3 regions of the Ideonella azotifigens genome follow, and region 1 is predicted to be linked to each of the others. Evidence: predicted binding sites of a transcription regulator. Region 1 holds the regulator's gene; each other region holds the start of a gene.

Region 1 (4,163 bases):
GGCCGCGGGGCACCTTCTCAGGCTCTCAGGCCACGCACCAGGCAGCGAACTGCGCCAGCAAGCCATGGCTCAGCGCCCAGCCCGAGCCCAGCACCAGGCCGGCGCCGGCCATGCGGTAGCCCCAGGCCTGCGCCAGCACGGGCGAGACGCGCTGGCCGCGCCAGCTTTGCCAGCGGGTCCACAGCCAGGGCGCCAGCGCCAATGCGGGCATGGAGCCCAGCGCAAACGCGGCCATCACCAGCGCACCGCCCAAGGCATCGTTCGCCAATGTGGCGAGCAACAAGCCGGCCTGCAGCGCGCCGCAAGGCAGCGCCACCCAACCCAGCCCGGCCAGGCCGGCGCGCCAGGGCCGGCGGCGGCCACCCACCCAGCGCACCGGACTGGCGCCGTCGCGCAGCAAGGCAGCCGGCAAGCGGCCGGTCAACAGCCACCACAGGCCCAGCGCCAGCAGCGCCAGGTGCAGCGCCACCCACAGCGGCCGCAGCGCCGGCACGGCCTGGCTCCAGGCACCCAGCGCCGCCACGCTGGCCGCCGCCAGCGCACCGCCAGCCATGTAGCCCACGAGCCGGCCCAGCTGGAAGCCGGCCAGGTTGCGCCCGCAGCCACCGGTGAGCGCCGCACACGGCCCGGCGCACATGCTGGCGCAGTGCGGCGAAGCAGCCACGCCCATGGCCAGGCCAGCAAGCACCAGCGGCAACATGGCAGCGGTCATCAGGCGCTCAAATCATCCTGGAGAAACGCTCGCGCTGGCGGTCGGTCTGCAGGTAGCGGTCGAAGACCATGGCCACTGCGCGCACCACGTACCAGCCGGTGGCGGTGACCTGCAAGGCATCCGGCTCGATCTCGACCAACCCTGCCTCGGCCAGCGGCGCCAGCTGCTGCAGCTCGGTGGCGAAGTAGCTGCGCATGTCCATCAGGTGAGCGAGTTCGATGGATTCGAAGTCGACCCGGCCCTGGCACATCAGCGCCATGATGACGGCGCGCCGCACCAGGTCGTCCCTCACCAGCGCCACGCCGCGCTGCACCGGCAGTTCGCCCTGGCGCAGCGCGTCGTAGTACTCGGGCAGGGTCTTGGCGTTCTGGTGGTAGCTCGCGCCCACGCGGCCGATGGCCGACACGCCCAGGCCGATCAGGTCGCAATCGGGCTGGGTGCTGTAGCCCTGGAAATTGCGGTGCAGCCGACCTTCGCGCTTGGCCACGGCAAGAGGATCGTCCGGCAGCGCGAAGTGGTCCATGCCCACATAGGTGTAGCCGCGACCCAGCAAGCCGGCGATGGCACCGCCCAGCATTTCCACACGTTGCGCGGCGCTGGGCAGCTGCAGGGTGTCGATGCGGCGCTGCGGCTTGAAGCGCTGCGGCAGGTGGGCATAGGCGTACAGCGCCAGGCGGTCCGGCCGCAGTTCGCCGATCTGCGCAATGGTGCGCGCGAAGCTGGCCGGCGTCTGCTGCGGCAGGCCGTAGATCAGGTCGGCATTGATGGAGGCGAAGCCCAGTTCGCGCGCGCTGACCATCAAGGCTTTCACGCTTTCGAACGGCTGCACGCGGTGCACCGCCTGCTGCACCTGCGGATCGAAGTCCTGCACGCCGAAGCTGATGCGGTTGAAGCCCAGTGTGCGCAGGTGGGCCAGGCGCTCGGCGCTGACGGTGCGCGGGTCGACCTCGATCGAGAGCTCCGCACCCTCGGTGAAGCCGAAGGCGGCGCGCAGCGAGGCCAGCAGGCGGCCCAGCTCCTCGTCGGACAGGAAGGTCGGCGAGCCGCCGCCCAGGTGCAGCTGCGAGACCAGCTGCGAAGCCGACGGGCCGTCGCCCAGTGCGGCGCGCACCAGGCCGATCTCGGTGTCCAGCGCCTGCAGGTATTCGGTGGCGCGCTCGTGGTGGCGGGTGATGACCTTGTTGCAGGCGCAGTAGTAGCAGACCGACTCGCAGAACGGGATGTGCACGTAGACCGACAGCGGCCCGCCCAGCGCCGCGCCGCCGCCGCGCAACGCCAGCGCTCGGCGGCACTCGGCCGGGCCGAAGGCTTCGACGAAGCGGTCTGCCGTGGGGTAGGAGGTGTAGCGCGGGCCGGGGGCGTCGAAGCGCCGCAGCAAGGCCTCGGGCAGCAGCGGCGACGCCTGCTCTGCGCCAGCGGAGGTCGACGAAAGGACTGTCATGCCCGGCATGCTGCCCGGCACCGGCCTTGGCCGGCTTGATCTGGCGCAAGCGCCCACAGCAGCCGGGCTTGAACAATCAGGTCCCGGACCTTTGTTGTCTCACATCAAGACTGCCCCGCCATGATTCCCCTGACCGATGCCTGCGCCGCCCAGGCCAAGCCCAATGTGGCCTGCTCACACTGCAATCTGCGCGAGCTGTGCCTGCCGGTGGGCATTCCGGACGACGAACTGCAACGCCTGGACGGCATGGTTGCCACCCGCCGCAGCGTGCGCCGCGGCCACACGCTGTTTCGCCACGGCGATCCGTTCGAAGCGGTCTACGCGGTGCGCACCGGCTTCTTCAAGACCCGCATCACGCCTGAAGACGGACGCGACCAGGTCACCGGCTTCCAGATGGCAGGCGAATTGCTGGGGCTGGACGGCATTGGCAACGACCACCATGCCTGCGACGCCGTGGCGCTGGAGGACTCTCAGGTCTGCGTGATTCCCTACAGCCAGCTCACGCAGCTCTCGCGCGAATTCCCCGGCCTGCAGCGCCAGTTCCACAAGATCATGAGCCGCGAGATCGTGCGCGACCATGGCGTGATGCTGCTGCTGGGCAGCATGCGAGCCGAAGAGCGCCTGGCAGTGTTCCTGCTGAACCTCTCGCAGCGGCTCAAGGCGCGCGGCTTCTCGCCCTCGTCACTTGTGCTGCGCATGACACGCGAGGAGATTGGCACCTACCTGGGCCTGAAGCTGGAGACCGTGAGCCGCTGCTTCTCGAAGTTCCAGGAAGACGGCGTGCTGGCGGTACGCCAGCGGCAGATCGACGTGCTGGACCCCGAGGCCTTGCAGCGCCTGGTAAACAACGCGCACGGCTGATCCAGCCGAGCCGCGGCGGTGCCACCCCCCTGCGTGACACGCTCCGCGGCGCCAGCGGTCATTCGGGCGCCGCCTCGCGCTCGCGCCGCAAGCCGCCCACCAGCCACAAAGTAGCGGCCGACGAAATGGCGGTCGTGACCCAGAAGACCAGGAATGCCAGCGAACAGATGGCGTTGCGCGACCATTCGGATTCGCCGCTGCCTGGCAGGTCGTGCACGCTGCCGGGGTCCACGAAGGCGAACATCAGGCCGGCGAGCAGGCCCGCCATCACGAATGCAGGCCAGAGCACCAGCAGCAGCCTGCTGCGAAGCCTGGGCCGGAAAGCGACGGTGCGCTCCTCCGGCTCGTCTTCCTCAACGGCGTGCGGGGCTGGCAGCATGATTGCGCGCCTGCATGGCATCGGTCGTGGCCCCCTGCTCTGCGCTGCCCGCCTCCAGCAGCGGCCGGTCCCGGCCGTGCAGCGCCAGGCCGAAGGTGGCGAAGCTCGCCACCACCACGAGGGCGGGGCCGCCAAACACCATCCAGGCAGTGGGCACCCGCCACCAGGGCAAGGTCGGTTGAAACTGTTCGATGGGCCTTGCCTTCATGGCTTGTCTCCTTGTTGGCGGAATCAGCGGGGGATCACAAACGAGGACTTTTCGCTCACCGCGGCACCCGCGGCGCCCAGCGGCGACACCTCGAAACGGATCGGGTGGGCGCCCGGTTTCAAGGCCGCCGCCTGCTCGGGCGGCACCCGCACCGCGAGCGTCACCCAGCGGGCTTCGGCAGGCAGCAGGCTGACCTCCGGGCTGCCGGACAGCACAGCGCCGGGAATGCCCTGCACTGCCACGTGATAGCGCTGTGGCTGCTCGGTGGCATTCATCAACTGCAGCCGGAAGACGTTCTCGACCAGGCCGTCTTCAACGATGCGCGCCAGCGTGGCGCGGTCGCGCACCACGTCCACCTTCAGCGTGCGGCGCAGACTGAGGCTGGTGACAAACGCGACGGCGATGACGATCAGCACCGCGCCATAGATCAGCACCCGGGGCCGCAGCAGGTGCGGCAGGTCAAGCGCTGGCTTGGGCGGCTTGGTGAGGTCCGGATGCGGTTCCTGCCGGGCCAGCGCATTCTGCGTGGCATAGCGGATCAGGCCGCGCGGATAGTGCATCT
Region 2 (4,163 bases), 120 kb from region 1:
CTTCGCGGACCTGCGCCAGGCCCAGCAGTGCGCGCAGCACGGTGGTCTTTCCGCTGCCGGACGGGCCCATCAGCGCCAGGCTCTGGCCGGCGGGCAGATCGAAGCTCAGCTTTTGCAGCACGGCTGGCGTGTCGCCGTGGGACAGGCTGACGTTCTGGAAACACAGGCTGGGCGGGCTCTGGAAGCTGGCTGCTGCAGCAGACTTCAGCGCCGGCGTGGCGGCGCTCTCGCAAGCCAGAAGACGCTCGGCCGCCGCCTGCGCGGCCTGCCGGTCGTGATAGGCCGCGGCCAGGCGGCGCATCGGCAGGTAGAACTCCGGCGCCAGCGCCAGCACGAAAAACGCCGGGCCCAGCGCAAAGCGTTCCGGTGCGGGGAAGGGCAGCAGCCCCAGCAGGCCAAAGCCGCAATACACGGCCACCAGCGCCACGCACAAGGCGGCGAAGAACTCCAGCACCGCAGAGGACAGGAAGGCCAGCCGCAGCACCCGCAGCGTGCGCTGCGCCACGTCTTCGGCGGCCGTTGCCAGGCGGGCGCGCTCGCGCCCTTCGGCCCGCATCGCCAGCACCACCGGCAGCGCGCGCACGCGGTCGGCCAGCAGGCCCGAGAGCCGGGCCAGCGCGGCCAGTTGGCGATGCGACTCAGCAGCCGAGGCCCGGCCTGCAAACGCCATCAGCACGATGAAAGGCAGCAGCGTGGCGGCCAGGATCGCGGCCGTCACCGGGCTGGCGATGGCCACCGCGGCCAGCACCAGCAGCGGTGCCAGCGTGGCGGCCTGCCGGGCCGGCAGAAAGCGGGCCACCCAGGCCTCCAGGGCCTCGATCTCTTCGGCAGCCAGGCTGACCAGCCGGGCGGGGCCGGCCTCGCCGCCGGCCGTGTCCTGCCGCCGCGCGGCGGCGGTCCCTGCAGCTCCGCCCAGCGCGGCCTGAACCAGGCGGGCGCGCCAGCTTCGCTTGACGGCCAACGCCGCCTGTTGCCCCGACAGTGCGGCCTTTCGCCCCAGCAGCCCGCGCAGCCCTGCCGCCAGCACCAGCAGTGCCAGCCAGCCCCAGGGCGGCTGTTGCGCTGCCAGCGCGGCCACGGCACCGGCCAGGCCGGCTGCGAAGCCGATGCCGGCCACGGCGTCCAGCACCAGGCAGGCACTCGCGGCATGCCTGCCGGGGGCGGCCCGGGCGTGGGCCTGCAGTTGTTGCTCTGCCAGGTCGGAGAGCATGGAAAGAGGGGATGAAACCATGTTCACCACGATCCTATATCGCCTCCTCCCTTCGCATGATTTGGATCAAGCGCATCGCCAGTACGATGGATACGCTGTACGCCCTGGGGTTAACCCTCCTATTTCGTTCGCTCAAAAGAAGAGAACCCGTCATGGATTCAGGCGTCATCGATCTTTCGCGCTTGCAGTTCGCACTCACCGCGCTGTACCACTTCCTCTTTGTTCCGCTCACGCTGGGGCTGTCCTTCATGCTGGTCATCATGGAGGCGATCTATGTGATGACCGACAGGCCCATCTGGCGCACCATCACCCGCTTCTGGGCCAAGCTCTTCGGCATCAACTTCGTGCTCGGCGTGGCCACCGGGCTGACGATGGAGTTCCAGTTCGGCACCAACTGGTCCTACTTCTCGCACTACGTGGGCGACATCTTCGGTGCCCCGCTGGCCATCGAGGGGCTGATGGCGTTTTTCCTCGAAGCCACCTTCGTCGGCGTGATGTTCTTCGGCTGGGACCGGCTGTCCAAGCTCGGCCACCTGGTCGTGACCTTCCTGGTCGCGCTGGGCACCAACCTGTCGGCGCTGTGGATCCTGATCGCCAACGGCTGGATGCAGAACCCGATTGGCGCCGAGTTCAACCCCGAGACGATGCGCATGGAGGTGACCGACTTCGTCGCGGTGCTGTTCAACCCGATTGCGCAGGCCAAGTTCGTGCACACGGTGAGCGCTGGCTACGTGATCGCCTCGGTCTTCGTGCTGGGCATCTCCTGCTTCTACCTGCTGCGTGGCCGCTTCCCCGAAGTGGCGCGCCGCTCGATGACGGTGGCCGCCGCCTTCGGCCTGGCCTCGTCGCTGTCGGTTGTGGTGCTGGGCGACGAAAGCGGCTATGTGCTGACCGACAACCAGAAGATGAAGCTGGCCGCCATCGAGGCCGCCTGGCACACCGAGAAGGCACCGGCCGGCCTCACGCTGTTCGGCCTGCCGGACACCGAGGCCAGGACCACGCGCTATGCGGTCGAGATCCCCTGGGTGCTGGGCCTGATCGCCACGCGCAGCCTGCATGGCCAGGTGACCGGCATGTCGGAGCTGGTGCTGCGCGCCCAGGAGCGCATCAGCTCCGGCGTGGTGGCTTACGACGCGGTCGAAAAGCTCAAGCTGGACCCGAAGAACACGCAGGCTCGCGCCGCCTTCGAGCAGCACAAGCACGACATGGGCTACGCGCTGCTGCTCAAGCGCACGCTGGCCGACCCACGCGAGGCCACGCCGCAGCAGATCGCTGCCACCGCCTGGGACACCGTGCCCAGCGTGCCGGTGATGTTCTGGAGCTTCCGCATCATGGCCTTCATCGGCTTCGCGATGATTGCGCTGTTCGCCACCGCCTTCGTGCTGTGCTCGCTGCGCCTGCATGGCCAGGCGCGATGGTTCTGGAAGCTGGCCGTGCTGGCCATTCCGCTGCCCTGGCTGGCAGCCGAGCTGGGCTGGGTGGTGGCCGAAATGGGCCGCCAACCGTGGGCGATTGATGGCGTGCTGCCCACCTTCCTGGCCGCTTCGTCGCTGAGCCGCACCTCGCTGTGGATCACCATCATCGGCTTCACCTCGCTGTACGGCACGCTGGCCGTGATCGAGGTCCGGCTGATGCTCTCGGCCATCCGCAAGGGCCCGTACGACCATCACGACGAGCAGCAGCCCGCGCCCGGCCCGGTGCCGGCCAGTTCACCCGTTGCCGCCTGAGCCCACAAGAAGGACAACAACATCATGGCTTTCTTCGACTACGAAACCCTGCGCTTCATCTGGTGGGCGCTGCTGGGCGTGCTGCTGATCGGCTTCGCGCTGACCGACGGCTACGACCTCGGCGTCGGCGCGCTGCTGCCCTTTGTCGGCAAGACCGACGTCGAGCGCCGCATGGTCATCAACTCGGTGGGCCCGCATTGGGAGGGCCATCAGGTGTGGTTCATCCTGGGCGGCGGCGCGATCTTCGCGGCCTGGCCGTTTGTCTATGCAGTGAGCTTCTCCGGCTTCTACCTGGCGATGTTCGTGGTGCTGGCCGCGCTGATCCTGCGGCCGGTCGGCTTCAAGTACCGCTCCAAGCATGAAGACACCGCCTGGCGCACCCGCTGGGACTGGGCGCTGTTCGTCGGTGGCCTGGTGCCGGCGCTGGTCTTTGGCGTGGCGGTGGGCAATGTGCTGCTGGGCGTGCCGTTCCGGCTCGATTCGGACTTGCGTTCGTTCTACGAAGGCAGCTTCTTTGCGCTGTTCACGCCGTTTTCGCTGCTGTGCGGTTTGCTTTCGGTGGCGATGCTGGTGCTGCACGGCAGCGCCTGGCTGACGATCAAGGTCGAGCCCGGTCCGGTGCATGTGCGCGCACGCCGTTTCGGCACGGTGGCCGGCCTGGCCAGCCTGCTGCTGTTCGCGGCCGGTGGCCTGTTCGTGGCCTATGGCGACCTGGGCTACAAGCTGACCGCGCCGGCCGACCACTTCGGCCCGTCCAACCCGCTGCGCTCGGAGGCTGTGCACACCGCAGGCGCCTGGCTGGCGAACTATGCGGCAGCGCCGCTGACGATGCTCGCTCCCGCCGCCGGTTTCCTCGGCGCGCTGCTGGCGCTGCTGGGCATTCGCCTGCGCAGCGAAGGGCTGGCCTTCTCCGGCTCGTCGCTGTCGGCCGCAGGCATCATCGCCACGGTCGGCGTGTCGATGTTCCCGTTCATCCTGCCTTCCAGCATCGACCCGCGTTCCAGCCTCACCGTGTGGAATGCCTCGTCCACCGAGAGCACGCTGGGCGTGATGCTCTTCGTCACCGTGGTCTTCCTGCCGCTGATCCTGATCTACACCGGCTGGGCCCTGCGCGTGATGCGCGGCCGCGTGACCACCCAAGAGATGGCCACCCACCCGGACCGCTACTGAGGGCCCCCAGGGCCGGGCTGTGCCCGACCCGCCCCCCGAGGGGGTCAAGGAAACTT
Region 3 (4,163 bases), on a different contig from region 1:
CTGCTGCGTGACCAGCCGGCGCAGCGGGGCGCGGGCGGCGCTGTCCTGCAGCAGTGCATCGAAATGGGCGATGCCGGAGGCGGCGCGTGTGGCCAGCGGGCCAGGCGACACCGCGTTCACGCGAATGCCGCGCTGCCCGAGCTCGGTGGCAAGGTAGCGCACGCTGGCTTCCAGCGCGGCCTTGACCGGCCCCATCACGCCGTAGTTGGCAATCACCTCGTCGGCACCCTGGTAGCTCATGGTCAGCAAACAACCGCCGTCCGCCATCAGCGGCTCGGCGAGCCGGGCCATGCGCAGCAGCGAGTGGCAGGAGACGTCCATGGCCTGCGCAAAGCCCTCGGCGGAACTGTCGACCACTCGGCCGTGCAGATCCGCACCGGGCGCGAAGGCGATGGAGTGCAGCACGAAGTCGAGCCTGCCCCAGCGCTGGGTGATGGCCTCGAACACCGCTTCCAGCTGGCCGGGCTGCTGCACGTCCAGCGGCAACATCAGCGCCGCGTTCAGCGCCTGGGCCAGCGGTTCGACGTGCGGACGGGCCTTGTCGTTGAGCCAGGTCAGCGCCAGTTCGGCGCCGGCCGCCTGGAAGGCCTGCGCGCAGCCCCAGGCAATGCTCTGTGCGTTGGCGATGCCCACCACCAGGCCTTTCTTGCCGCTCAGGTCGATGACCATGTCAGCGCACCATCACGTAGCTGCCGGGCGCATCGGCCAGCGCGCCCTTGTGGCGGCCACCCATGTGCGGCGGCTTGACCGGGGCGCCGGAATGCGCCGCCAGCCAAGCCTGCCAGGCCGGCCACCACGAGCCTTCGTGCTGCGGCGCCGCCGCCAGCCAGTCGTCGGCCGTCAAGCTCGGGCCTTCGGCAGGACGGGTCAGCAACTGATGGCGGCGATGGCCGGCGCCCGGCGGGTTGACGATGCCCGCGTTGTGGCCGCCGCTGGTCAGCGCGAAAGTGATCTCGGCCGGGCACAGGTGGTGCAGCTTGTAGACCGAGCGCCACGGCGCGACATGGTCGGTCAGCGTGCCCACCATGAACACCGGCAGCCGCAGGTCGGCCAGCGAGACGGGGTGGCCGTCGACCATGAAACGGCCTTCGGCCAGGTCGTTCTTCAGGAACAGCTGGCGCAGGTACTGCGAGTGCATGCGGGCCGGCATGCGGGTCGCATCCGCGTTCCAGGCCATCAGGTCGTTCATGGTCGCGCGCTGGCCCAGCAGGTATTCGTTGATCAGGCGCGACCACAGCAGGTCGTTGGAGCGCAGCATCTGGAAGGCGCCGGCCATCTGGCTGGCCTTGAGGTAGCCGGTGCGCGCCATCTGCGCTTCCAGCAGGCTGACCTGGTTCTCGTCGATGAACAGGCCCAGCTCGCCGGGTTCGTGGAAATCGGTCTGGGCGGCGAACAGCGTCATCGAAGCCAGCGCCTCCGGCTCGGTGCGCGCGAGTGCGGCGGCGGCCATGCTCAGCAGCGTGCCGCCCAGGCAGTAGCCCACGGCATGCACCGGCTGCTTGGGCACGATGTCTCGCACGGCGGCGAGCGCGGCGGCTACGCCCAGCGAGAGGTAATCGTCCATGCCGAGTTCGCGGTCCTCGGCCTGCGGGTTTTTCCACGAGATGCAGAACACCGTGCGGCCCTGGTCGACCAGGAACTTGATCAGCGAGTTGTGCGGTGACAGGTCCAGGATGTAGTACTTCATGATCCAGGCCGGCACGATCAGCACAGGCTCCGGATGCACCGTGGGCGTGCTGGGGGCGTACTGGATCAGCTCCATCAGCCGGTTCTTCAGCACGACCTTGCCGGGGGTGACGGCCAGGTTGCGGCCGACCTGGAAGGGTTCGGTGCCGGCCGGCGGCGCGTGCACCGCCTCGCGCTGCAGGTCTTCCACGGCGTTCAGGAAGCCACGCGCCAGGTTGGCGCCCAGCTGGGCCTGGGTGCGCTCGAGCACCACCGGGTTGGTGAGCAACTGGTTGCCGGGCGAGGCCAGGTCCAGCAGCTGGCGCGCGCCAAAGGCCACCAGGTCCTGGTGATGCTTTTCCACGCCCCACACGCCTTGCGTGGCCGCGGCCCACCACTGCTCGGTCAGCAGGAAGGACTGGTGCATCAGGTTGAACGGCCAGCGCTGCCACTCGGGGGCCTCGAAGCGGCGGTCGTGCGCCGGCGGAGCCACGCAGCAGCCCTCGGCCGGCGCGCGGCCGGCGGCAGCGCCACAGGCCAGCGCGTAGTGGGTCCATTGCTGGGCCTGCTGCCAGGCCAGGCTGCCCAGGTCGGCGCGCTTGCCGGGCGAGGCGGCCAGGTGCAGCGACCAGTCCAGCCAGGCCAGCAGCGGCGAGGCCAGCGAAAGCGAAGCGCTGCCACGGGCCAGCGCGGCATGCACCAGCGGGTCGATGCGCTCGGCAAGGCTGGGGAGTTCGGGGCGGGCGAGGGGGGCGGGCGTCGGCATGGCGGTGTCCTGCAGGGGACCGGGATGGCGCCACTGTAGGAAGCCGCGGGGCCGCCCCTCTTGAGGCAGATCAAGCGAGTGACCGACTGGTCAGTCTCCAATGCCGTGGCAGGACACAACACCAGGAGACATGCACATGCCAGCCCCCATTCCCTTGCAGGCCTGCGTGGCGCCTGCCCCCGCGCCACAGCGGCGCCGCGAGCCGCCCGAGGTGCGAGTGCAGCAGATCCTCGATGCGGCGCTGCTGGCCTTTGCCGAGCGCGGTTTCGCGGCCACGCGCATGGACGACATCGCCGCGCTGTGCGGGCTGTCCAAGGGCGGGCTCTACGGCCACTTCAAGGGCAAGGACGAGCTGTTCGAAGCACTGATCGGCCGCCACCTGCAAGTCCCCGATCCGGGCTCAGCAGAGCAGCCGCCGCCCACCGCGCTGCGGCCACTGGTGGAGTGGTTGGTCGGCCGCATGTACCAGCGCATGGGCGATCCCGGCACCACGGCGATGCTGCGCCTGCTGATCGCCGAAGGCCGGCGCGTGCCCGAATTGGTAGCGCGCTGGCGCTCCCAGGTGCTGGAGCCCCATTGGCAGTTGCTCAGTGCGATCCTGGCCGAGGCGGCGGCGCAGAGCGGTGCACCGTCCGGCGTGCGGACCGAAGTGCTGGTACGCGAACCGCGGCTGATCCTCGCGCCCGCCGTGTTGCTGATGCTGACGCAGCTGATTTTCGGCGAGCACGATGCGGCAGACGCCGAGCGCATGCGCAGCGCCCACGTGAACATGCTGTGCGAGTGGCTGGCGCCCGCATCAGCCTGAGGTTTCGCGCACGGCCCGTGCCAGCAGCCGGACCTGGCGGTCCATGGCCTGCGCCCTGACATGGCCGTAGCCGAGCACCAGGCCGTTCAGCGGCCCGTGCGGGCAGCCGGGGACCTGGTGCTGGCTCAGGGGCCGAGCCACCACGCCAAGGACAGCGGCACGTGCGCTGGCCTGCACGTCGACCACGCCTTGCGGCAGCGTGATGCACAGGTGCAGGCCCGCGCCGTGGCCGACCGGCACGACGCTCTCGCCGAATTCCTGCTGCAGCGCGGCCAGCAGCGCCTCGCGGCGCTCGCGGTAGAGGCGGCGCATGCGGCGCAGGTGGGCCAGGTAGGCGCCGCTGTGAAGCAGGGCGGCCAGCGCGCGCTGCTCGGGCATGCGGCCGCGCGGCTGCAGCCGGCTCATGGCCTCGGCAAACGGCGCCACCATGCCGGCCGGCACGACGATGTAGCCGGTGCGCAGCGCCGGCAACAGCGTCTTGCTGAAGGTGCCGAGGTAAAACACCGGCGCGGCCGGCTCCAGGCCTTGCAGCGCGTGCAGCGGCGCCTCGGTGTGGCGGAACTCGCTGTCGTAGTCGTCTTCCAGGATCCAGCTGCCATGGCGCCGGGCATTGGCGATCAGCGCGAGCCGGCGCGGCAGGCTGAGCACCGAGCCCAGCGGGTATTGGTGCGAGGGCGTGAGGTAGACCAGCTTCGGCGGATGGCGCCAGTCGGCGTCGGTGAGGCGCAGGCCTTCGCCGTCGACCGGCTTGCCGACCACCTTCAGCAGCGCGGACTGGCAGGCCGTGAGCGCACCGCCGTAGCCGGGGTCTTCCAGCCAGGCGGTGTCGCCGGCATCGGCCAGCACGCTGGCGCAGAGCTGCAGGCTTTGCTGGGTGCCGTCGGTGATGAACAGCTGCGCGGCGCTGCAGCGCAAGCCGCGGTTGGC

Evidence for each region. The regulator FNR, encoded in region 1, switches genes on or off when oxygen is low (the NO sensors DNR and NnrR bind a similar motif). The targets are predictions, from matches to a motif close to TTGATNNNNATCAA.
Region 2: a site for FNR is predicted at 1,267-1,280, ahead of cydD (thiol reductant ABC exporter subunit CydD). Genes of this name have one in related genera too.
Region 3: a site for FNR is predicted at 2,492-2,505, ahead of LRH25_RS07295 (PHA/PHB synthase family protein). Genes of this name have one in related genera too.

The regions. Positions count from the first base shown of each region.
Region 1 is NZ_JAJNKD010000004.1:422,680-426,842, forward strand. It holds gene LRH25_RS12380 (sulfite exporter TauE/SafE family protein) at 26-712, opposite strand; gene hemN (oxygen-independent coproporphyrinogen III oxidase) at 720-2,153, opposite strand; gene fnr (fumarate/nitrate reduction transcriptional regulator Fnr) at 2,274-3,014, shown strand; gene LRH25_RS12395 (hypothetical protein) at 3,073-3,393, opposite strand; gene LRH25_RS12400 (hypothetical protein) at 3,368-3,601, opposite strand; gene ccoG (cytochrome c oxidase accessory protein CcoG) at 3,625-4,163, opposite strand, start outside.
Region 2 is NZ_JAJNKD010000004.1:299,733-303,895, reverse strand. It holds gene cydD (thiol reductant ABC exporter subunit CydD) at 1-1,210, opposite strand, end outside; gene LRH25_RS11880 (cytochrome ubiquinol oxidase subunit I) at 1,363-2,937, shown strand; gene cydB (cytochrome d ubiquinol oxidase subunit II) at 2,962-4,107, shown strand.
Region 3 is NZ_JAJNKD010000002.1:578,097-582,259, reverse strand. It holds gene fabI (enoyl-ACP reductase FabI) at 1-669, opposite strand, end outside; gene LRH25_RS07295 (PHA/PHB synthase family protein) at 671-2,431, opposite strand; gene LRH25_RS07290 (TetR/AcrR family transcriptional regulator) at 2,568-3,236, shown strand; gene pdxR (MocR-like pyridoxine biosynthesis transcription factor PdxR) at 3,228-4,163, opposite strand, start outside.